DNA from 2 places in the Mycobacterium sp. NBC_00419 genome. Region 2 is predicted to be linked to the other one. Evidence: predicted binding sites of a transcription regulator. Region 2 holds the regulator's gene; the other holds the start of a gene.
The links. Region 2 encodes LexA, which represses DNA repair genes until DNA is damaged. Its sites were predicted from a motif close to CGAACANNTGTTCG; they were not measured.
Positions count from the first base shown of each region.

Region 1: cofD (2-phospho-L-lactate transferase) is a predicted target of LexA. The motif match lies at 1,888-1,901, and genes of this name have one in related genera.

Region 1 covers NZ_CP107931.1:4,132,024-4,144,264, forward strand. Annotated here, with positions in the region: gene OG976_RS19725 (coenzyme F420-0:L-glutamate ligase) at 1-675, opposite strand, end outside; gene cofD (2-phospho-L-lactate transferase) at 672-1,673, opposite strand; gene OG976_RS19735 (WhiB family transcriptional regulator) at 1,971-2,324, shown strand; gene OG976_RS19740 (metallopeptidase family protein) at 2,332-2,754, opposite strand; gene OG976_RS19745 (DUF3499 domain-containing protein) at 2,915-3,340, shown strand; gene OG976_RS19750 (phosphomannomutase/phosphoglucomutase) at 3,417-4,811, shown strand; gene OG976_RS19755 (TobH protein) at 4,808-5,881, shown strand; gene manA (mannose-6-phosphate isomerase, class I) at 5,889-7,115, shown strand; gene OG976_RS19765 (cation diffusion facilitator family transporter) at 7,130-8,050, shown strand; gene OG976_RS19770 (FAD-dependent oxidoreductase) at 8,007-9,413, opposite strand; gene OG976_RS19775 (alkane 1-monooxygenase) at 9,634-10,800, shown strand; gene OG976_RS19780 (rubredoxin) at 10,797-10,970, shown strand; gene OG976_RS19785 (rubredoxin) at 10,967-11,155, shown strand; gene alkX (TetR family transcriptional regulator AlkX) at 11,164-11,796, shown strand; gene ahcY (adenosylhomocysteinase) at 11,904-12,241, shown strand, end outside.
Region 2 covers NZ_CP107931.1:4,963,587-4,975,827, reverse strand. Annotated here, with positions in the region: gene OG976_RS23785 (alpha/beta fold hydrolase) at 1-210, shown strand, start outside; gene OG976_RS23780 (PhzF family phenazine biosynthesis protein) at 250-936, shown strand; gene nrdR (transcriptional regulator NrdR) at 944-1,408, opposite strand; gene OG976_RS23770 (LysM peptidoglycan-binding domain-containing protein) at 1,508-1,990, opposite strand; gene lexA (transcriptional repressor LexA) at 2,195-2,893, shown strand; gene OG976_RS23760 (LGFP repeat-containing protein) at 2,915-4,987, opposite strand; gene OG976_RS23755 (acyl-CoA dehydrogenase family protein) at 5,160-6,320, opposite strand; gene OG976_RS23750 (phosphorylase family protein) at 6,491-7,693, shown strand; gene OG976_RS23745 (molybdopterin guanine dinucleotide-containing S/N-oxide reductase) at 7,721-10,003, shown strand; gene hflX (GTPase HflX) at 10,005-11,408, opposite strand; gene dapF (diaminopimelate epimerase) at 11,472-12,241, opposite strand, start outside.

The DNA of each region.
Region 1 (12,241 bases), 830 kb from region 2:
CCCGTCATCAGGCAGGTGAAGTCCGCGCACCACCGCGATCGGGACCGCGGTGAGCTTGCCCTTGACCAGATCGGCGGCGGCGGCGATCTCGTCGGCGACGGCGACTTCGGTGACGAGCAACTCGTTTCCGTGGGTATCCACCGCGCCTGCGTAGGCATAGAGCACCGGCAGCCCCGCGGCGCCGATCGCGGCGTCGGTCTGCCCGTTACGCCAGGCCCGGCCCATGGTGTCGGTGATCAGGACACCGACATCGACACCGAGCCGCTCACGCAGGGCCGCACGCAAGGCCGCGGCACTGCGATCCGGATCGACCGGAAGCAGCGCCAATTCCGTTGTGCCGATGTTGGACCCGTCGACTCCGGCCGCGGCCTGAACCAGTCCGATTCGATTCTCGGTGATCAGGGTTTTGCCCTTGCGGGCCAGTACCCGCACCGCCTCGTCGTTGATCAGTTTGCGGCGCAGCGCGTCCCGCTCATCAGGGTCGGCGGGGGCGGGCACGATGCGGCCCTCGCACTTGGAGATCACCTTGCTGGTGACGACAAGGATGTCGCCGTCGCGCAACCACTGCGCGGACTCGGCGACCGCCGCTGCCAGATCGTCACCTGGCCGGAACTCGGGAAGTCCCGCAACGGGCAGGATTTCGATGGGTGCGGCGCTGCCATGCTCGCGGCTCACGGGGTCACGCCCGCCAGTTCCAATCCGGCGCGGACCATCTGGGCGGTGACATCGGGGCTGGACATCAGCAGCGGAATGGATTTCACCGTCACGCCGGGGATCTCGGCGTGGTCGCCTTCGGAGATCAGCCAGTAGTCGAGGATCCCGGTTGACGAGCGTGCGCCGTAGTGCCGGCCGACTGCCTGGGAGGACGTTTCGACACCGATCACCGACAGGCATTCGTCGGCCATGCCCCGCAATGGTTTTCCGTGCACGATCGGGGAGTAGCCGACGATCGCCGCGCCGGTGGAGCGCAATGCGGCCCGGATGCCCGGGATGTTGAGGATCGCGCCGATGCTGACCACCGGATTCGACGGTGCCAGCATCACGACGTCGGCGTCGGTGATCGCGTCGACCACACCGGGTCCGGCTTTGGCGGTCTCGGACCCGACGAACGCGAAACTGTGCGTGGGCACTTGCGCTCGATAACGAACCCACCATTCCTGGAAGTGGATTGCCGTGCGCTCACCGGTCTGCGGGTCGTCGATCACCACGTGCGTCTCACACCGGTCGTCACTGGCCGGCAGCAGTCGGGCGCCGGGGGACCAGCGGTGGCACAACGCCTCGGTCACTTGGGACAGCGGATATCCCGCACGCAACATCTGGCTGCGCACCAGATGCGTGGCCAGATCGCGGTCACCGAGACCGAACCAATCCGGCTGAACGCCATAGGCGGCCAATTCCTCCTTGGCGTTCCAGGTTTCGTCGCGATGTCCCCAGCCCCGTTCGGGATCGATCCCGCCGCCCAGGGTGTACATGCACGTGTCCAGATCCGGGCAGATCCGCACGCCGTGCATCCAGGCGTCATCGCCGACGTTGACCACTGCCGTGAGCTCGTGATCAAGATCGCCTGTGGCTCCGGATTTTTGGTCGGCGAACTGACCCAAACCCAGTAATCGCTGCACCCCGAGCAGGAAACGGGCGCCTCCCACGCCGCCGACCAGAACGGTGATCTTCACACCGATCGACACTAGGCGGTCGGGTGTTTGGGCGCGCACGCGGTCACGATCGAGTCACCACCGAGACACGCCGGGGCATCGACTCGCCGAATTGTCCGAGGAAAGTGGTATCAATTTTGGTTCTTTCGCTTGACCGGACCCCCATAGGCGTGTCTAATCACACCAGTGTCATTTCGCGGTCCACCTGCCGTTTTCGGTGTCGCAGACCGAGATTCGACCAGATGTTCGAATTGGGATGGCCACACTCGAATAGTGGGCGACATGCAGGAATCTACGAAACCAGGTGAGGAGGCGGAAATGTCCTATCAGCACTTCATTGGAGCGCTCGGGGCCCCGCACACCATTACCGGCTCGGAGAACTCGGGGGTAACGGCGCGCACTCACTTGAGTTTGGTGCCCGATCCCATCGATGTGCTCCCGATGGAACCGGGGGACGAGCTGTGGCAGGAGAAGGCGCTGTGCGCCCAAACCGACCCTGAGGCGTTTTTCCCGGAGAAGGGCGGCTCCACCCGAGAGGCCAAGCGAATCTGCCTGGGCTGCGAGGTCAAGGACGCGTGCCTCGACTATGCCTTGGCGAAAGATGAGCGCTTCGGCATCTGGGGCGGGCTCTCCGAGCGCGAGCGCCGTCGCCTCAAGCGCGGCATCGTCTAGTCATCGTCTAGTCCTCGTCAAGACTCGGGTCGATGACCGACGGCTCGACCCCGAGATAGGTGGCCACCTGAGCCACCAGAATGTCATGCAGTAAGTCAGTCAGATCGATCGAGTCCTTGGCTCGGCGTTCGATCGGCTTGCGAAACAGCACGATTCGGGCTCGCGTGGAGTTGCCGCGAACATCGACCCCCGCCGGTATCAGCCGCGCCAACGCAATCGGCCCATCAGCCACCACTTCCGGGGGCCACTGGACACTGTCCGGATCCTTGGCCGCGATGCGCGGGATTTCGTCGACCGCGACATCCAAAGCGGTGAGCCGTTGTTGCCACTGCCGCTCGATGGGCTCGTAGGCCTCCAGCACCGCCATGTCGAATCGCTCGGCACGGCTGCGCCAGCCCGGTACCGTCGGCGGCAACAAGGGGCCGCGCATCTCGCGCCCACGGCGGGACCCGGCGCCACCGCCGGATCGACCGCCTCGCCGGGAACTGCGGGAATCGGCCACCGAGCGATCGTAACGGTTGGGAATCGACGCCTCCGCCGCTGCGCGTGTCCGCCCGCCACCTGCAATTGCCGCGCGATAGCCTCACGGCGTGAATGTTGCCCGTCGCTGCTGCAGGCCCGCGTGCCCCCATTACGCGGTGGCGACATTGACGTTCGTCTACTCCGATTCCACAGCCGTCGTCGGACCGCTGGCGGTCAATCGCGAGCCGCACTCCTGGGATCTGTGCATCGGTCACGCCAACCGCATCACCGCCCCGCTCGGCTGGGAGCTGGTGCGCCATGCCGCTCCGCTGCCTGAGTTTCTGGAGGACGACGACCTGGTCGCTCTGGCCGACGCCGTGCGGGAGGGCCGTGAACTGCCCTCCGGGCCGCCGATCGCCGGGTTCTCCGACCCGAGCGGTGCCGCGCACGCCACCGCACCCGGTGCGGGCCTCATGCCGTCGGCGATGCAACACCCGACGACCTCGGGTCGCCGCCGCGGACATCTGCGGGTCCTGCCCGATCCGGCCGACTGAGCCGAGAAGGACACCGCTAACGCGGCCCCTGAACAGATAGGCTGGCGGCCAACAGTTGCCTCAGTCAGGAGACCGCATGCCCAGGGCCGCCGCCGCGGTACGCCGTGTCATCAAGGCCTACGACGTGCGTGGTCTGGTCGGTGAGGAGATCGACGAGGCCTTTGTCGCTGATGTCGGGGCTGCGTTCGCCCGGCTGCTGCGCGACGAGGGCAGCCAGGCCGGCCGGGTTGCCGTCGGTTACGACATGCGGGACAGCTCGCCGACGCTGGCCGCGGCATTCGCCGATGGCGTCACCGGCCAGGGCCTCGACGTGGTGCGCATCGGGCTGGCATCCACCGATCAGCTGTATTTCGCGTCCGGATTCCTGAACTGCCCCGGTGCGATGTTCACCGCCAGCCACAACCCGGCCGCCTACAACGGCATCAAGCTGTGCCGGGCCGGTGCCAAACCGGTCGGCGACGACACCGGGCTGGCGATCATCCGCGACGATCTGATCGCCGGGGTACCGGCCTACGACGGCCCCCGGGGCCAGCTGCATGATCAGGATGTTCTCGAGGACTACGGGCAGTTCCTGCGGTCGCTGGTGAACCTGAGCGAGCTGCGGCCGCTGCGGGTCGCCGTCGATGCGGGCAACGGCATGGCGGGGCACACCACGCCCGCGGTGCTCGGCCCGCTGTCGGCGCTGACGCTGCTGCCGCTGTTCTTCGAACTCGACGGCTCATTTCCCAACCACGAGGCCAACCCGCTGGAGCCGGCCAATCTGGTGGATCTGCAGAAATTCGTGCTGGAGACCAAGGCCGACATCGGCCTGGCCTTCGACGGGGATGCCGACCGGTGTTTCGTCGTCGACGAACGGGGAAATCCGGTCTCGCCGTCGGCGGTGACCGCGCTCGTCGCCGGCCGGGAGCTGGCGCGGGAGATCGGTGCCACGGTGATCCACAACCTGATCACGTCTCGGGCGGTGCCCGAGCTGGTGATCGAGCGCGGCGGCATGCCGGTGCGTTCTCGCGTCGGACACTCCTACATCAAGGCCCTGATGGCCGACACCGGCGCCATCTTCGGCGGTGAGCATTCCGCGCACTACTACTTCCGCGACTTCTGGGGAGCGGATTCGGGGATGCTGGCCGCGCTGCACGTGCTCGCCGCCCTCGGCGAGCAGGACCGCCCGCTGTCGGATCTGATGGCCGACTACCAGCGCTACCAAGCCTCCGGCGAGATCAACTTCCGGGTTGCCGACGCCCCCGCTTGCGTCGAGGCCGTCCTGAAAGATTTTGGCGACCAAGTTGTTTCGCTCGATCACCTCGACGGTGTGACCGTCGACCTCGGCGACGGGGTGTGGTTCAACCTGCGCACCTCCAACACCGAGCCGCTGTTGCGGCTCAACGTCGAGGCGCCCACCTCCGAGGAAGTCGACGGCATCGTCGCCCGGGTGGGTGAGCAGATATCGGCCCACAGTGAGACCGTCACATGAGTTCGCCGCACGCGACGGTGGACTTCGACGACACCGACGGCCTGCTGGAAGCCGACCGCGACGGGCTGTTGCGGGCGGCGGCGATGGCCGGCGCCCAGGTGCGGGCCACCGCGGCCGCCGTCGAGGAGGGTGCGCTGGATTCGGTGCGTGCCGACCGCCCGCGAACGGTGGTCTGGGTAGCCGGCCGGGGTCCGGCCGAGGCGGCGGGCGCGATACTGACCGCCTGCCTCAGTGGTCAGGCCGGCGAGCCGATCGTGGTGGCCGCCGAGTCTCCGCCGTGGATCGGGCCGTTGGACGTTCTGGTCGTGGCAGGCGACGACCCCGCCGATCCGGTATTGGTGAGTGCCGCGGCCACCGCGGTTCGCCGCGGCGCCCGGGTAGTCGTGGCGGCGCCCTACGAGGGGCCGCTGCGCGACGCCACTGCGGGGCGCACCGCGGTGCTGGCTCCGCGGCTGTGGGTGCCCGACGATTTCGGCCTGTGCCGCTACCTGGCCGCGGGTCTGGCCACCCTCGAGGCGGTCGACCCCGCCTTGGGTGCCGATCTGACCGCACTGGCTGACGCACTCGATGCCGAGGCGTTGCGTAACAGCGCCGGCCGCGAAGTGTTCACCAACCCGGCCAAGTCGTTGGCCGAGCGCATGACAGGCCGCCAGCCGGTGCTGGCCGGCGACGGCGCGGCCACGCTGGCGCTGGCCCGGCATGCTGCCGCGGTGCTGTTGCGGGTCGGCCACCAGCCGGTGGCGGCAGCCGGTCTGGCCGATGCACTGGTTGCGCTTCGTGGCGGTGCGGCAAGAGGTTTCGCTGACCCGGTCGACGCGCTGTTCCACGACGAGGAGCTCGACGGGCCGTTGCCGAGCCGAACTCGGGTTTTCGCGCTGACGCTGGCGGCCGAGCGGGCGGTGGTGAGCGCCCGGGTGGCCGGTATGGACGATGTCCAAGTTGTGGGCGCCGAGGACATCGGGGAAGCTGGTTCAGTTCAGGTGCCGGCGGGGCGGGCCGAACAACAGCTGGCGACGCTGGCTGTCCGGTTCGAGATGGCAGCGGTATACCTGAGACTGGCAGGGGGATAGCAGGTCAGTGGAACTGCTACGAGGAGCGATACGCACCTATGCGTGGGGATCACGCACAGCCATCGCCGATTTTACCGGGAGGCCTTCTCCCACAGCGCATCCCGAGGCTGAGCTCTGGCTCGGTGCCCATCCGGGCGACCCGGCGTGCCTGGAGACGGCCGGTACCCAGACGTCGTTGCTCGACGCCGTGCGCTCCGATCCCGAAGGGCAGCTCGGACCCGCGGTGCGGGCGCGCTTCGGCGACGTGTTGCCGTTCCTGGTCAAGGTGCTCGCCGCCGACGAGCCCCTGTCGTTGCAGGCCCACCCCAGCGCGGAGCAGGCGGTCGAGGGTTACCTGCGTGAGGACCGGTTGGGCGTGCCGCTCAATTCGCCGATCCGCAACTACCGCGATCGCAGCCATAAGCCCGAATTGCTGGTTGCCCTCGGGCAATTCGAGGCGCTTGCCGGATTCCGGCCCGCGGCCCGCACGGTGGAGCTGCTGACCGCCCTGGGTGTCGCCAACCTCAACCCGTACATCGCCCTGCTCAGCGGACAGTCCGACGCCGATGGGCTGCGTGCACTGTTCACCACCTGGATCACCGCGCCCCAGCCTGATCTCGACGTCCTGATCCCGGCCGTTCTCGAGGGCGCCGTGAACTATATGCGCTCGGGGGCAACCGAATTCGAGGCAGAGGCCAAGACGGTCCTGGAGTTGGGGGAGCGCTACCCGGGCGACGCCGGGGTGCTGGCCGCGCTGTTGCTCAACCGGATCAGCCTGGCTCCCGGTGAGGCGATCTTTCTGTCGGCCGGCAACCTGCACAGCTACCTGCAGGGTGTCGGTGTGGAGGTGATGGCCAACTCCGACAATGTGCTTCGCGGCGGGTTGACGCCCAAGCACGTCGATGTGCCGGAGTTGTTGCGGGTACTGGACTTCACCCCGGCCGACGACGTGAAGCTGCACCCGCCGACGCATCGCGACGGTATCGAGCTGGTCTACCAGACCCCGGCGCCGGAGTTCGCCACGTCGGTGCTGGTGCTCGACGAGCCGAGTGTGGGGCATGAGATCGACGCGCCGTCGCGCCACGACGGGCCGCAGATTCTGGTGTGCACCGAAGGCACGGTGGTCGTGCGTGCCAAGTCCGACGTGGTCACGCTGCGGCGCGGATCCTCGGCGTGGGTAGCCGCTGATGACGGCCCGATTCGTCTGGAGGCGGGTGAGCCCTCGAAACTGTTTCGGGCTACCGTGGGCCTCTGACGAAGGAGGACCTCATGTCGACCGAGGGCAGTACCAAGGCGATCCTGGCGGCCCTGACCGCCAACGCGGGTATCGCGGCGGCGAAGTTCTTCGGATTCTTCATCACCGGAAGTTCGTCGATGCTCGCCGAGGCGGTTCACTCGGTGGCCGACACCTCCAACCAGGGCCTGCTGCTGTTCGGTCAGCGCCAGGCCCGCAAAGAGGCGGACAGCCTGCACCAGTTCGGTTACGGCCGTAGCCGGTACTTCTATTCGTTCGTCGTGGCCCTGGTGTTGTTCTCCCTCGGCGCGATCTTCGCGCTCTACGAGGGCTACCACAAGATCTCGCACCCCGCGCCGCTGACCTCACCGATGGTGGCAGTGGTGATCCTCGGTGTGGCGATCACCTTGGAGACCTACAGCTTTCGCACCGCGATGGTGGAATCCCGTCCGCTCAAAGGGAAGGGCAGCTGGTGGCAGTTCATCCGCCGCTCGCGTAACCCAGAGCTGCCGGTGGTGCTGTTGGAGGACACCGGCGCGCTGATCGGTCTGGTCTTCGCCCTGGCGGGTGTGGGTTTGACGATCGTGACCGGCGACCCGATCTGGGACGGTGTGGGCACCATGTTCATCGGCGCCCTGCTGGGGGTGATCGCGATCATTCTCATGGTCGAGATGCACAGCCTCCTCATCGGTGAGGGCGCCACCGCCGAGGAGTGCAGTGCGATTCAGGCCGCCCTCGAGCAGACCCCGCATGTGGACCGCGTGATCCACCTCCGCACCCAGTACCTGGGCCCCGAGGAAATGCTTGTCGGTGCCAAGATCGCGCTCGCTGCCAACATCGATCTGGCGACCGTGGCCGCCACCATCGACAACGCCGAGGCGGCGGTGCGGGCCAAGGTGCCCGCCGCCGCCGTCATCTACCTGGAACCGGATCTCGATCGCGCGCTGACCCGCTAGCGGTGCGCCGCTGGGCCCACCACAGCGTCATGTTGTGGCGCACCGCCTCACCGACGATCCGCGGCGAGGGCGCCATGTACAGGCTGTCGAGCAGGCTGAAACGGCGCAGGAACCACTCCGCCAGAACGGGATTCGTCTCGGCGGCGCCGAGGAACTGATCGAAGAGCTCACCCACCGGGCGGTACCACCACGGCGTACGGCCCCGGGCGCCGTGCAGAACGAGGTCACCTATCGCGGTCATGGTCCACACCGGATACGTCACCCGTGCCGTCGCGCGGTTCAGCTCGGTAGCCAATTCGTCTGTGCCCGAGTCTAATAGGCGACGCAGCTGTGCTGCCTGGAGGAAGCTCATGGTCATGCCCTGCCCGTAGGTCGGGTTGTGACTGGCCACGGCGTCGCCGACGGGGACGATCCCGGCCGGAAAGCGGCGCAGCTTGTCATACCTGCGCCAGCGGCTGGCGGGATAGCGGTGGAAGGCGACCTCGCCCACCGGCTCGGCGGCGGCGATCGCGTTGACGTGCGCTTGGGGTAATAGCTTGGCGGCCAGCGAGCACATCTCGCTGAGGTTCTGTGGCACGGGCGTATTGCCCACCGTGAACGTGGTCAGTCCCCAGGTGTGGTCCTCGTAGAACAGCATGCCCAAACCGGCCGGCTGCTCGCGGGAGGCGCCCGCAACCACGACCTTCTCGGCGAGCAGGCCGTCGGGAATTGTTAATTGCATTGTGGCATAGGTGATCCCGACATCGATGCTGTCCTCGCGTGGTCTGGCGAAGCCCCATTCATCGAGCCATGCCGGCAACCGGGTGCCGCGGCCGGTGGCGTCGACGACCAGGTCGCAGCTCTCGAAGACCTGGCCGCCGCCGGGCTCGGCCAGCAGCACACCGGTGACCCGCTGGCGCTCACCGTCGAAGCGAGGGGCGTTGACATCCCGGCGCCGGATCGCCACGTTCGGCAGCGCCGTGGTGCGCCGGCGGATCTGAAACTCCAGTTGCTTGCGGCTGGGCACATAGGTGGTGAACTCACGGCGCAGCCGGTGTGGGGTGCCCAGGACGTGACCGGCCGCACCGAAGTGGATGCTCTCGGGCCGGTTGTCGAGCTTGGGAACGCCGGCGGCCACCATGGCGTCGAGCAGCCCCGGATAGAGCGACTCGAGTTCGGCGGCCCCCCTGGCCATCAGGACGTGCACATGGCGGTCCTGGGGCACGGCATCTCGGTGGGCGGGAGCGTCGGGCAACGTGTCGCGGTCGTACACCGTCACCCGGTCGAAGAACTCCGAGAGCACCCGGGCCGTGCAGAGTCCGGCGATGCTCGCGCCGATGACGATTGCGTGGTGTCGCTGCGCGGGTTCGGTTGGTCTGCCCATGCCGGTCCTCGTACCCTCCCGCTTCGCCGGCCAACCCGGACCAGCAACTTTACAAAAGGATGGCGTTTGTCTAGACAGCCGACAAATCAACCTCTATAGTCAACTCATCAATGGTGATGGCACTCACATGGAGGTATTGGTCGTGACGTCTCAGTTGGATGCCGGCACTGCCCGGGTCGAACCCACGCAGTGGCGGGACAAGAAGCGCTACCTGTGGCTGATGGGCCTGATCGCGCCCACAGCACTGATCGTGGTGCTGCCCGTCGTCTGGGGGATGAACCAGCTCGGCTGGACCGCCGCTTCGCAGGTGTTCTTCTGGGTCGGGCCGTTCCTGATCTACATGCTGCTGCCCGCGCTGGACCTCAAGTTCGGTCGCGACGGCCAGAACCCGCCCGACGAGGTGATGGAGTATCTGGAGAACGACAAGTACTACCGGTACTGCACCTACATCTTCATCCCGTTCCAGTTCGTCAGCCTGATCTTCGGCGCCTACATGTTCACCGCGTCGAACCTGAGCTGGCTGGGCTACGAGGGCGGCCTGAGCTGGTTCGCCAAGATCGGCCTGGCGCTCTCGGTCGGCGTGCTCGGCGGCACCGGCATCAACACCGCCCACGAACTGGGGCACAAGAAGGAGTCGCTGGAGCGCTGGCTGTCGAAGGTGACGCTGGCTCAGACCTGCTACGGCCACTTCTACATCGAGCACAACCGCGGCCACCACGTCCGTGTCGCCACCCCGGAGGATCCGGCGTCGTCGCGATTCGGTGAGACGTTCTGGGAGTTCCTGCCCCGCAGTGTCTGGGGGAGCGCCCGGTCGGCCGTCAAGCTCGAGGCGGCCCGTATCCGCCGGCTCGGCAAGAGCCCCTGGGACCCCCGGACCTGGCTGGGTAACGACGTGCTCAACGCCTGGCTGATGTCGGCGGTGCTCTTCGGTGCGCTGATCGCGGTGTTCGGTCCCGCCCTGATCCCGTTCCTGATCATCCAGGCGGTGTTCGGCTTCGCCATGCTCGAGTCGGTCAACTACCTCGAGCATTACGGGCTGCTGCGGCAGAAGAACGAGAACGGCCGTTACGAGCGCTGCTCCCCCCAGCACAGCTGGAACTCCGACCACCTGGTGACCAACCTGTTCCTCTACCACCTGCAGCGGCACAGCGATCACCATGCCAACCCGACCCGGCGCTACCAGACGCTGCGCAGCATGGACGAGGCGCCCGAACTGCCGACGGGCTACGCGACCCTGATCGGCGTCACCTACCTGCCCTGGGTGTGGCGCAGGATGATGGACCACCGCGTGCTGGAGCACTACAAGGGTGACATCACCAAGGTGAACATCGACCCGCGGCGCCGCGAGAAGATCCTGGCCCGCTATGGCGCGGGGGCCGGCGCATGAGCTCCTACAAGTGCCCGGTGTGTGACTACGTCTACGACGAGGCCAAAGGTGCCGCCCGGGAAGGCTTCCCGGCCGGCACCACCTGGGCCGACGTTCCGGACGACTGGTGCTGCCCGGACTGCGGTGTACGGGAGAAGATCGACTTCGAAGCAATGGAGGTCAGCAAATGAGTGCGAGTGACTACAAACTGTTCATCTGCGTGCAGTGCGGATTCGAGTACGACGAGGCCAAGGGCTGGCCCGAAGACGGGATCGCACCGGGCACCCGCTGGGACGACATCCCCGACGACTGGAGTTGCCCGGACTGCGGCGCGGCCAAGTCCGACTTCGAAATGGTGGAAGTCGCCCGCGGGTGACACCTGCGATGTCAGCTACGCTCGCGCGTGTGACGAGGCCTCGGGTTCCCTATCCCGAGGCCTCGCGTGCGTTGCTACGGGATTCGGTGCTCGACGCCATGCGCGAGGAACTGCTCACCAAGGACTGGTCGGCGATCACCCTGTCCGATGTGGCCCGCACCGCCGGCATCAGCCGGCAGACCATCTACAACGAGTTCGGCTCCCGGCAGGGCCTGGCGCAGGGGTACGCCCTGCGGCTGGCCGATCGTCTCGTCGACGCCATCAACGACGCGATCACCTCCAACGTCGGCAACGTCTTTGCGGCGTTCTCCGAGGGCTTTCGGATGTTCTTCACCGAGTCGGCCGCCGACCCGCTGGTGATCTCCCTGCTCACCGGTGTCGCCAAGCCCGACCTGCTGCAGATGATCACCACCGACAGCGCGCCGATCATCACCCGAGCCTCCGAGCGGCTGACCGCCGCGTTCATCGACAGCTGGGTCGGCGCCAGCGACGAGGACGCCGGGGTGCTGGCCCGGGCGATCGTCCGGCTGGCGATGAGCTACATCTCGATGCCGCCGGAAGCCAACCACAACGTCGCCGCAGACCTGGCCCGTTTGATGACGCCGTTCGCCGAACGCTACGGTGTTATGGATATTCCCTAGCTGTCAGAGCGCCGACGCGCCTGTCCCGCGAGCCCGCAGGCTGGGGGTGTCGCCACCGCGCATCTGCGCGCTCACCGGCAATGAACGAATGAAGAGGGCTCTATTCCATGTCTGAACTGACCGCCGATACCCGCAACGGCATCGACTTCAAGGTCGCCGACCTGTCCCTGGCCGAGTTCGGCCGCAAGGAGATCCGGCTCGCCGAGCACGAGATGCCCGGCCTGATGTCGCTGCGTCGCGAATACGCCGACGTGCTGCCGCTCAAGGGCGCGCGCATCTCCGGCTCGCTGCACATGACCGTGCAGACCGCCGTGCTCATCGAGACCCTGGTCTCGCTCGGTGCCGAGGTCCGCTGGGCGTCGTGCAACATCTTCTCCACCCAGGACCATGCCGCCGCCGCGACCGTCGTCGGCCCGCACGGCACCCCGGAGGAGCCCAAGGGTGT
Region 2 (12,241 bases):
TCCGGGCATTTTCCGTTCCATGACGACCCCGACCGGTTCGTCGAGGTGGTGCAGCGGTTCATCGACTCCACGGCGCCGGCCGTGTACGACCAGAGCGTCCTGCGTGAGTTGTTGCGGACCGGCATCAGCGAGCGCTTGGTCACCGGCTCACTGGACACCCGGGTGGCGGTGCTCGACGCGATGGGCACCGACGAACGCAGCGCCACCTGATCTGTGCAACCAGCGCAGTGAGCGTCGTAGAGTCGGGTCATGACCGTCGACGTCACTGTCTTGCGGGTGTTCACTGACTCCACGGGCAACTTCGGCAATCCTCTCGGGGTCGTCGATGCCTCAACGGTGCCCGCCGGCGAGAGACAACGGATCGCCACCCAATTGGGTTATAGCGAAACGATATTCATCGATCTGCCCGATCCGGGCTCAACGACGGCGCATGCGCACATCTTTACTCCGACCACCGAACTGCCGTTCGCCGGGCATCCGACGGTAGGCGCGGGCTGGTGGCTGCGGGAGCAGGGCACACCGGTCCACACCCTGCAGGTCCCCGCAGGCATCGTCCAGGTCGGCCACGACGGCGAGCTGACGACCGTTCGAGCTCGCGCGGAATGGTCACCGGAGTTCGCCATTCATGACCTGCCATCAGCCGAACACGTGCTGGCCGCCGATCCGGGTGACTACGCCGATGACGCCGAGCACTACCTGTGGGCCTGGCTGGACCGCGAGCAGGGGCACATCCGGTCGCGGATGTTCGCCAACGATCTGGGGGTGCCGGAGGACGAGGCGACGGGTTCGGCGGCGGTCCGCATCACCGACCACCTCAGCCGCGACCTCACCATCACCCAGGGCAAGGGTTCCCGGCTGCAGACCTGGTGGAGTCCGGAGGGGTGGGTGATCGTCGGCGGCCGGGTGGTCGATGACGGAGTGCGGCGACTGGACTAAGTCGGGCTCAGCCGGAGGTTCCGACACTTCGGTGAGCCCGCAGCGCCTCGATCTCGCGTTCGAAATCCTCAGCCGAACTGAACGACCGGTACACCGAGGCGAAGCGCAGGTAGGCGACCTCGTCGAGTTCGCGCAGCGGGCCCAGAATCGCCAGGCCCACTTCGTGACTGGGCACCTCGGGTGATCCGCCGGCCCGCACCGTGTCCTCGACCTGCTGAGCGAGCAGGTTCAACGCGTCGTCGTCGACCTGACGGCCCTGGCAGGCGCGGCGCACCCCGCTGATGACCTTCTCCCGGCTGAACGGTTCGGTGACACCGCTGCGTTTGACCACGGCCAGGACGGCAGTCTCCACAGTGGTGAATCGCCGGCCGCATTCGGGGCAGGATCTGCGCCGCCGGATCGCCTGGCCTTCGTCGGTCTCACGCGAGTCGACGACGCGGGAATCGGGATGACGGCAAAACGGACAATGCATGACCGCTCCTTCGCCGCCGCAGCCGGGTGATGTGAACCACCCAGAGCCTACCCGGGCCATCCACCGGAGTGGGTCGTCGCGGCTCACGGCGCCGGCGAATCAGCCGATGGGCGCGATGAGGGTCTGCCCCGCATCCAGCGCGGCCGAATCGAGTTTGTTGAGCTCGCGGATGCGCTGGACGACCTGGGCGACCGGCGCCTCGGGTGCCACTCGGGAGGCGACCTGCTGCAACGTCTCACCGGCCTGCACCCGCACGACCGCGAGCTGATCGGGGATCGCCGCCGGCGCCACCTCCGCGGAGCTGAAGTGGAACAGCGAACCCAGCCACAGTGTGGTCAGCGCCGCCAGCCCCGCCAGCACGATGGTGACCGTCGTGCTGACCGGTCGGCGAGTGTGGGCCGCACGCGACACGGCAACGCCGGTGCCGCGGTAGTGCAGGTGGCCCACCGCCGGTCGCGCGGGACCAGGCCGGTTGTCGCGGGCACCGGCCGGACGCACCCGCACGGGCGAACCGGACCTGACCGGGTGCCGCCGATGCTCCGACGGCCACGCCACCACCTGCAAATCGTCGATGACTGTCATGTCCGCTCCTTCCTCCGATGCGCCCGACTGTTCGCTCTTGTGTTCGAAATATACTCGATCATGTGTTCGATGTCCGAACATGTGAGCGAGCGTGTCGGAAGAATAAAACGGGGCACCGACAAGTTTTCGCCTTGCGCGACCGAACATGCGACACGCTCGAACAAATGTTTGATTGTGTCAGCCCGGGCGACTACATTCGGCGCTATGAGTGACCGCAGTGAGACACCGGGGACCGACACCAGCAGCCGCGGCGGGGGTTCCGACAACGGATTGACCGAACGGCAGCGGACCATTCTCGAGGTCATCCGCGCATCCGTGACCACCCGCGGCTATCCCCCGAGCATCAGGGAGATCGGTGACGCCGTGGGGCTCACCTCGACGTCGTCGGTGGCCCACCAGCTGCGCACCCTCGAGCGCAAGGGCTTCATACGCAGGGATGCCAACCGGCCGCGTGCCGTCGACGTCCGGAGCGCGGAGGACATGCCGACGCCATCGGTGACCGAGGTCGCCGGCTCAGACGCCCTCCCCGAGCCGACGTTCGTGCCGGTCCTGGGCCGGATCGCGGCAGGTGGTCCCATCCTGGCCGAAGAGGCCGTCGAGGATGTCTTCCCGCTGCCGCGCGTACTCGTCGGCGAAGGATCGCTGTTCCTGCTGAAGGTCGTCGGCGAATCGATGGTCGACGCGGCCATCTGCGACGGCGACTGGGTGGTGGTGCGCCAGCAGAACGTCGCCGAGAACGGTGACATCGTGGCCGCCATGATCGACGGCGAAGCGACGGTCAAGACGTTCAAGAGAACCGGCGGTCAGGTGTGGCTGATGCCCCATAACCCGGCCTTCGACCCGATCCCCGGTAACGACGCCGCCATCCTGGGCAAGGTCGTCACCGTCATCCGCAAGATCTGACGGCGGGGCCGCTAGTCGGCGCTATTCGGCCTTGTGGAACCCGTTGGCCTGGGCCAGTTCCTCGCTGGCGAACCACACCTCAGGAACGGTGTGCTCGTAGAGCTCGGACTCCGGCGTGTAGTACAGACCGGAGTGGGTGTTGGCCTTGATCACATAGCCTTCCGGCGCCTGATACGGATCGGCCAGCGGCAGGTGGATCGCAGGACGGGCATTGTCCTGTTCGTCGTGCGGATCCGACTGCAGCTCTTCAGCAGGCTCGACGGTCACATCCTCGTCAGGCACGAGCGGGACCTCGTCGGGTTCCTCGGCGGCACGACGACGACGCGGCGTCGCGATACCACCCATGTCGAGGCGCCACATCGACTGTGACTCTTCAAGATTGACTGCGGCGTGGCGGCCCGAGTCGCTGGCTTCCTCGGACTCCTCCTCGACCTCGGCGTACTCCGCATACTCCGGGTGTGCGTCGCTCGCCTCGGTGTCGGGTTCAGGCTCGGCCGGAATCCGGGTCGGCGTGGTGTCGATGGAGTCCTGGTCGCCGTCGAACACGTCGTCAGGACCGGGCATGGTCTGGGTTCCCAGACCAGCGGAGGACCAGTTGAACCCGGAGGAACTCGGAACCTCAGCCAGGCCGCCGTCGGGATAGGAGGAGTACCGCGACGATTCCGAGTCGCCGGGCCAGCGATCGTCCTCGTCGTACTCGGAATCCTCGAAGTCGTCGTCGTCCTCGACGTTGGCGGCGCGGCGGCGTTGCAGCCACAGCAGACCCATGGCGAGCACGCCGATCAGCAGCACTGCCGGGATGATCACCAGCAGCCACCACCAGTGCCAGGTGAACGACTTGCCGGGCTTGCCGTCCGCGCCCGGCGCACCGGGCGTCTGCGGGGCGGTCGCCACGGGCACCTCGAGGCCCGACAACTGCCCGGCCAACTCCGGCGGCTTGGTAGTGAAGGCATTGGTGGCTTTATTAAAGGAGATCTCGCCACCACTGAACTTCTGGGTAACCGTGTCGCCGTCGGCGCTCTGCTCGCCGGTGGGCACGCCGAGCGAGCCCGTCGCGCCGCCGAGTTTGGCCCAGGCCGCGTTGATCGCACCGCGGACCACGATCGCGCCGTTGTCCGGCGTCCAGAAGATCACCGGCTTGTCCGCTGCGCTGAACGTGCTCACCCGGCTGTTGGGTGCGCCGCCGTCAGCCTCGGTGCCGGTCGGCAGACCGAGGTCACCGGTCGGGCCACCGGCCGACTCGTACTTCGACAGGATCGCGCCGGTCACCGCGTGGGCGCCGGTCGCCGGCGAGTAGAAGATCTTGCCGCCGGCGTAATCCTGCGCGGCGCCGTCGCTGCCGACGGTGTACTGCGCACCTTGCCGTGCGCCCAGCACACCGGAGATACCCCCGGCTTCCCGCCAGGCCTGGTTGATCAGCGTCGTCGGATCCGACGGGACCTCGACACCGGCGAGGTTCGCGGCCAGGTCAGGCGGGTCAGTGGTGAACACCTTGGAGGCGTCGTTGTAGGACACCGTGCCGCCGGTGAACGTCTGGGTGACAACGTCGCCGTCATAGGTTTCGTCGCCGGTGGGAGCGCCCAATGTGCCACCGGAACCGCCGAGCTTGTCCCACGCGGCATTGATGGCGCCACGCACAACCCATGCGCCGGTGTCTGCCGTCCAGAAGATCGCAGGCTTGTCGCTGGCGCTGAACGTGCTGACCCTGCTGTCCGGGCCGAGCAGGCCGGCCACCTCGTCGATGGTCGGGAAGCCGAGGTCGCCGTCGGCGGGGCCGCCGAGTGCCTGGTACTTGTCCAGGATCGCGCCGAAGAGAAGGTGAGCGCCGGTAGCCGGGGTGAAGAAGATCTTGCCGCCGGTGAAGTTCTGCGCGAATCCATCGCCGACCGGGTAGACGTCGCCGTCCTTGCCACCCACCGGCGACCCGTCTCCGCCGGCGGCCTGCCACGCCTGATCGATGGCCGCGTTGGCGGCATCGCTTTCCGGTGATGCCACCACTGCAGGAGCAACCAGCAGCGCCGCCGCAGCCGTCGCGACCACGCCAAGCGCTAGTCGCCCGACGCCTCTGCTGAGACGACTTCCAAGCCAGGTCATGTAACTCCCCTGCGTTCCGATCACGATTCCTCTAGTTATAGTCCGCGTCAACTCTGCGTCAGCAGAACACGACACGCGGCTATATCCGAGATACGGCACGCAGAAACCCCGGAAAACGGCACTAAGTCGTGACAAAACTGCAGTACGCGGCTACCGGAGCGGACGGCCGGGCCTAGACGCCCAGGCTGCGCCCGATGATCTCCTTCATGATCTCGGTCGTCCCGCCGTAGATGGTCTGCACGCGGGCGTCCAGGTAGGCGCGGGCCACGTTGTACTCGCGCATGTAGCCGTACCCGCCGTGCAGCTGAAGGCAGCGGTCGATGATCTTGACCTGGGCTTCCGTGGTCCACCACTTGGCCATCGCGGCCTGCTCGGCGGTCAGCTTCTCGTCGAGGTGCAGCCGGATGAACTCGTCGACCATGATCCGCACCGCCGTGGCCTCGGTGGCCAGCTCAGCCAGCAGAAAGCGGCTGTTCTGGAACGACCCGATCGGCTTGCCGAACGCCTTGCGCTCCTTGGTGTACTGGATGGTCTCGGCCAGCACGGCCTCGATGGCGGACGCGGCCATGATGGCGATCGAGATCCGCTCCTGCGGCAGGTTCTCCATCAGATAGATGAAGCCCTTCCCTTCTTCGCCGAGCAGGTTCTCCACCGGCACCTTCACATCGGTGAACGACAGCTCGGCAGTGTCCTGGGCGTCGAGGCCGACCTTGTCGAGGTGACGGCCGCGCTCGAAACCCTCCATGCCGCGCTCGACGACGAGCAGCGAGAAGCCCAGCGCACCCTTCTCGGGATCGGTCTGGGCCACCACGATGACCAGGTCGGAGTTGATGCCGTTGGTGATGAAGGTCTTCGACCCGTTGAGGATGTAGTGATCACCCTCTTTGACCGCGCGGGTCTTGATGCCCTGCAGGTCACTGCCGGTACCCGGCTCGGTCATGGCGATCGCCGTGATGAGCTCACCGGTGCAGAACTTCGGCAGCCAGCGCTGCTTCTGCTCCTCGGTGGTCAGGCGCAGCAGATACGGCGCGACGACGTCGTTGTGCAGCGAGAAGCCCAGTCCGCTGTAGCGGCCGGCGACCGTCTCCTCCACGACGATGGTGTTGTACCGGAAGTCGTCGTTGCCACCGCCGCCGTACTCCTCCGGCACCGCCATGCCCAGGAAGCCCTGCTTGCCGGCCTCCAGCCACACCCCGCGGTCGACGATCTTGTCCTTCTCCCACTGGTCGTGGTACGGCGCGACGTGGCGCTCGAGGAAGGCCCGGTAGGACTCGCGGAACAGCTCGTGCTCCGGCTCGAACAGCGTCCGGTCGTACTTGACGGCAGTGCTCATGGGTATACCTCCGGGGAATCGGTGTAATCGCTGGGCGTGCTTGCCACGAGAATAGACCAACCGAGTAGTTGGTCGAGAATCGGCCGGACGGGCGCGCTCCCCCGTTCACTCGGAGTTCGAACACCGGCGGTGTGACGCCGTTATCGTGTCGCCAAGTCGGGATGGTGGGCATGTGGACAACGGTTCAATCGAATAAGCGCCGCTGGTTGTGGGTTGTCGCACTGGCAGCCGGTGTGGGTGCGGGACTGCTGGCGTGGCCGGCCGCTGCCGTCGCCGAGACGGCGAGTTCGTCCGCATCGGCCCACCACGCCTCCAGCGGCCAGGTGCAGCGCCGCCCCGCCCGAACCAAGCCCGCGCCGGTCGCTCGTCCGGTCACCGCCAGTGCCGGGCACTCGGCGCGGCGCGCACCGACACCGGCGGTCAACGACCCGGGCACCGTCGACAACGCCGGCCCAGCGGGCCTGCCCGAGAAGCGGACGTTGATCCTGTCGGCGTTTCCCGCCGAGACCGACGCAATCCTGGCACGGACGACCCTGGACCCCGGCCCGTCGGTGGTCGTCGACGGGGCGCACTTCTATCTCGGCGACATGGGCGGCAAGAAAGTCATCGTCGCGATGACCGGTATCGGAATGGTGAATGCAACCCGCACCACCACAACGGCTTTCGAGCATTTCACCGCCGAAACGGGCACGACGATCGGCGCGGTGGTGTTCTCCGGTGTCGCGGGTGGTTTCGCAGGCACACAGATCGGTTCGGTGACCGTACCCGCCCGGTGGACCGCCGATGACGGAGCCACCTGGCACCCGGTGGACTCCGGATTGCTGGCCGCCGCCGGTGCGGTCTCGGTCGACCTGATGAGTACGGACAGTATTGGCGATCCGGCATGCCTGTGTAGCGGTCTGACGTCGGGCCTGCGGATCGACCTGGGCCGCGAGCCGACTGTGGTGGTCGGGGGCGACGGCTCCAGTGACGATAACAATGGCGGCACCGCCTTCCCGGCGATTCCATTGGGGGGTGCGGTTTTCGGACCTCAGCCCTGTGCAGCGCCGGACTACTCACCGCTGTCGACCGGCAACTTCGCCAGCGCAATCGGGCCATTTCTGGTCCGCGGCCTGCTCAACAACATCACCGGACTGCTGACCAACACCAACCCGCCTGTCGACGCAGTCGACCAGGAAACGGCCGCGGCACATCGGGTGGCCGACGCCTATGGTGTGCCGTTCCTCGGTATTCGCGGGATCTCCGACGGCGCCGGGGATCCGCTGAACCTGCCGGGAATTCCGTTCCTGCAGTTCTTCGTCTACCGCCAGATCGCCGCCGACAATGCCGCGATCGTCACGGAAGCTCTGCTGGGGAACTGGGCGGGCGCGTAGGCAGGGCGCCCGCTTACACTTTCAGCCATGGGCCGAGCCCCCACGAGTCTTACGCACTGGGGTGCGTTCAGCGCCAGTGTCGCCGATGGCGAGATCACCTCGGTGTCGGCCATTCCCGGGGACAGCGACCCTTCTCCCCTACTGGGCAACATTCCCGGGTCTGTGCGCCACCCGTCGCGCATCACCACACCGGCGGTGCGGCGCGGATGGCTGCGCGACGGACCCGGCCCCACGGCGGCACGCGGCGCCGACGAGTTCGTCGCCGTCGGCTGGGACGAACTGACCGAGCTGCTGGCTGCCGAGTTGCGCCGTGTCGTGGACACCTACGGCAACGAGGCGATCTACGGCGGGTCCTACGGCTGGGCCAGCGCGGGCCGGTTTCACCACGCGCAGAGCCAGGTACACCGGTTCCTGAAAATGCTTGGCGGCTACACCTTCTCCCGGCACTCCTACAGTCTGGGCGCCACCGGGGTGATCATGCCGCGGGTGGTGGGCACCCACGACGACCTGTTCAAGCGCTCGACGCAGTGGACCGTGATCGCCGAGCACACCGAGCTTCTGGTGTGCTTCGGCGGGGTCAACCTGAAGAACACCGGGATCAATCACGGTGGCACCACCGATCATCCGGCGCGCGCCGCACTGAACCGGTTCCGGGACAAGGGCGGCGCCATCGTCTCGATCAGCCCACTGCGTTCCGATGTCGACGGCGACTGTCAGTGGCTGCCGGCCACGCCCGGCACCGACGTCGCGATCATGCTGGCGCTGGCCCATGTGCTGGCCACTGAAGGCCTGGCCGACCGCGACTTCCTCGACACTTACTGCACCGGCTACGACCGCTTCGAGCGATACCTGCTGGGCACCGACGACGGCGTACCCAAATCACCGCAGTGGGCCGCACCGATCTGCGGCCTGGATGCCGAAACCCTGACGGCACTGGCCCGCCGGATGGCCAGGCAGCGCACCATCGTCACCGTCAGCTGGTCACTGCAGCGCCTGCGCCACGGCGAGCAGGCCCCGTGGATGGGTGTGACACTGGCGGCGATGCTCGGCCAGATCGGGCTTGCCGGAGGCGGATTCGGGCACGGCTATGGATCGATGAACGAGCCGGGGCTGCCGCCGCTACGCTTCCGATTGCCCTCGCTGCCGCAGGGCCACAACCCGGTGCAGACGTTCATCCCTGTCGCGGCGATCAGCGACATGCTGCTGCACCCCGGTGAGACCTTCACTTACAACGGGCTGACCCTGACCTACCCCGACATCAAGTGCGTGTACTGGGCCGGCGGCAATCCCTTTCACCACCACCAGAACCTGCCGCGGCTGCGCCGCGCGCTGGGCCGGGTGGACACCGTGGTGGTGCACGACCCGTACTGGACGCCGATGGCCCGCCACGCCGACATCGTGGTTCCCTCCACGACCGCCTTCGAGCGCGACGACTTCTCCGGTTCGCGCAACGACCCGCTGCTGGTGGCCATGCCGGCGCTCACCGCGCCGTACGCCGACGCCCGCGACGACTACACCACCTTCGCCGAACTGGCGCAGCGCCTGGGATTCGGTGAGCGGTTCACCGAAGGCCGCACCGCGCGCCAATGGCTGGCGCAAATGTACGAAATCTGGTCAGCGGAAATCGATTTCGCGGTTCCCGACTTCGACCAGTTCTGGGCCGACGGGTTCGTGCGGCTACCTGTCGAGGACGGCCTGACGCTGCTCGCCGACTTCCGCTCCGACCCGCAACGCCACCGGCTGGCGACCCCGAGCGGGCGCATCGAGATCTTCTCGGAGAAGATCGAGGGCTTCGGCTATCCGGACTGCGCGGGGCACCCACGCTGGTACGAGCCCACCGAGTGGCTCGGCGGTGAGCGCGCGCGTCGCTATCCGCTGCATCTGATCGCCAATCAGCCTGCCAGCAGGCTGCACGGCCAGCTCGACGCCGGCGCCACCAGCGCGGCCACGAAAATACAAGGGCGCGAGCCGATCCGGATGCATCCCGCGGACGCCTCCGAGCGCGACCTCGCCGACGGCGACGTGGTGCGGGTGTTCAACGACCGCGGCGCCTGCCTGGCGGGCGTGGTCGTCGACGAGGGCTTGCACCCTCAGGTGGTGCAGTTGTCGACCGGCGCCTGGTACGACCCGCTGGACCCGGCCGACCCGGATTCGATGTGCGTGCACGGGAATCCGAATGTGCTGACCGATGACATCGGAACGTCGTCACTGGCCCGTGGCTGCACCGGGGCAGCGGTGCTCGTCGACGTGGAGAAGTTCACCGGGGTGCTGCCGCCGGTTCGGGCGCATCAACCACCGGTGATCCGGTGACCTAGGTCGCGTACTGCCGAAGCCCGGCGGCCAGCGCCGCCGGCACCCGGGCCTTCAGGCGTGTGCCGGACTCGGTGTGTTCGGTCGCGTCGACGTGGCCGTCGTTATGCAGGCGTGCAACCAGATCACCGCGGTCGTAGGGAATCGTCACGTCGACGGTGATCTCGCGCGGCTCGACCAGTTCACCGAGCCGGGTGCGCAACCGATCGACACCCTCACCGGTGTGCGCGGAGACGAACATCGCACCCGGTAGCGCACGGCGAAGCTGGGCCAGGGTCAGATCCGCGGCGGCATCGATCTTGTTGACTACCAACAGTTCCGGTGCCGGAGCGGCGTGATGGTCGTTCTGGACTTCGCGGACAACCTGGCGGACCGCTTCGATCTGGGCCATCGGGTTGCTGTCGGAGCCGTCGACGACATGCACCAGCAGGTCGGCGTCAACGACCTCCTCCAGGGTGGAGCGGAACGCCTCGACGAGCTGGGTGGGCAGGTGGCGCACGAAGCCGACGGTGTCGGTCACGGTGAACTGCCGGCCGTCGTCGAATTCACCACGGCGCGTGGTGGGTTCGAGGGTGGCGAACAGCGCGTTCTGCACCAGGACACCGGCGCCGGTCAGCGCGTTGAGCAGGCTGGACTTGCCGGCGTTGGTGTAGCCGACGATGGCGATCGACGGCACGTCGCTGTGCAGCCGCCTGCTGCGCTGGGTGTCGCGGATCTGCTTCATGTCCTTGATCTCACGGCGCAGCTTCGACATTCGCTCGCGAATACGACGCCGGTCGGTTTCGATCTTCGTCTCACCGGGTCCGCGGGTGCCCACACCGCCGCCACTGCCGCCCGCGCCACCGCCCTGCCGTGACATCGACTCACCCCAGCCGCGCAGACGCGGCAGCATGTACTCCATCTGGGCGAAGGCAACCTGCGCCTTGCCCTCCCGGCTGGTCGCGTGCTGGGCGAAGATGTCCAGGATCAGTGCGGTGCGGTCGATGACCTTGACCTTGACGACCTTTTCCAGCGCGTTGAGCTGTGCGGGGCTCAGCTCACCGTCGCAGATGACGGTGTCGGCACCAGTGGCGATGACGACCTGGCGCAGCTCTTGGGCCTTGCCCGAGCCGATGTAGGTGGACGGGTCCGGCTTGGAGCGGCGCTGAATCATTCCTTCGAGCACCTCCGAGCCGGCCGTCTCGGCCAGTGCCGCCAGTTCGGCCAGGCTCGCGTCGGCGTCGGCGGCGCTGCCGTCGGTCCAGACCCCGACCAGCACGACCCGTTCGAGTCGCAGCTGCCGGTATTCGACCTCGGAAACGTCGGTGAGTTCGGTGGACAGCCCGGCAACGCGCCGCAGTGCGGCGCGGTCCTCGAGTGCGAGTTCGCCGAGACTCGGCTCGGCAGAGGGATCAGATGTGGTCATAACTGGTACCGATCGTGTCACGCCCACACAACGTCGCGCACCTCAATAACGTGCCCAGCGCGCTCAGAGCTGCGCCGCCCACCACGCGTCGGCCACTTCACCGTGGGCCACCAGCACCGACGGGCCGCGCAGGAAGCTGGTGGTGTCGGTGACTTCCACGCTGACCTCGCCGCCGGGAACCCGAACCCGCAGCACACCGGTCGGCGCACCCAGGTGGTCCAGCGCCGCGACTGCGGCGGCGACCGTGCCGGTGCCACAGGAGCGGGTCTCGCCGACCCCGCGCTCGTGCACCCGCATCGACACCGCGCCGTCGGCCGGCGGGCCGGAGCGCAGCGACTCGGGAATGAGGGTGGGCGGTGTCAGCACCTCGATGTTGACGCCCTCGGGGAATTGACCGTGGTCGAACTGCACGGGCGCGGCGACGTCCAGGGCGGCCAGCTCGGCCTCGGTGAGATCCGGGTCCAGGCAGGCCAGATGGGGGTTGCCGACGTCGACTCCGACACCGGTGAAGGTCCGGCCGCCGACGGTCGCGGTTCCGACACCGAGCCGGTTGACCTTGCCCATCTCGACGGTGACCTCGGCGTCAACGGCATCGGCGCGGTGCACGACCACCGGACGCGGACCGGCCAGCGATCCGACGACGAACTCGTCGCGCGCCTCGAACCCGCCGGCCCGCAGGTAGTGAGCGAACACCCGCACTCCGTTGCCGCACATCTGGGCGAACGAGCCGTCGGCATTGCGGTAGTCCATGTACCAATCGCCGGCCTCGACACCGTCGGGCAGCCGATCGAGCACGCCGGCGGCCACCACGGCCCCGGCGGTGGTGACCCGCA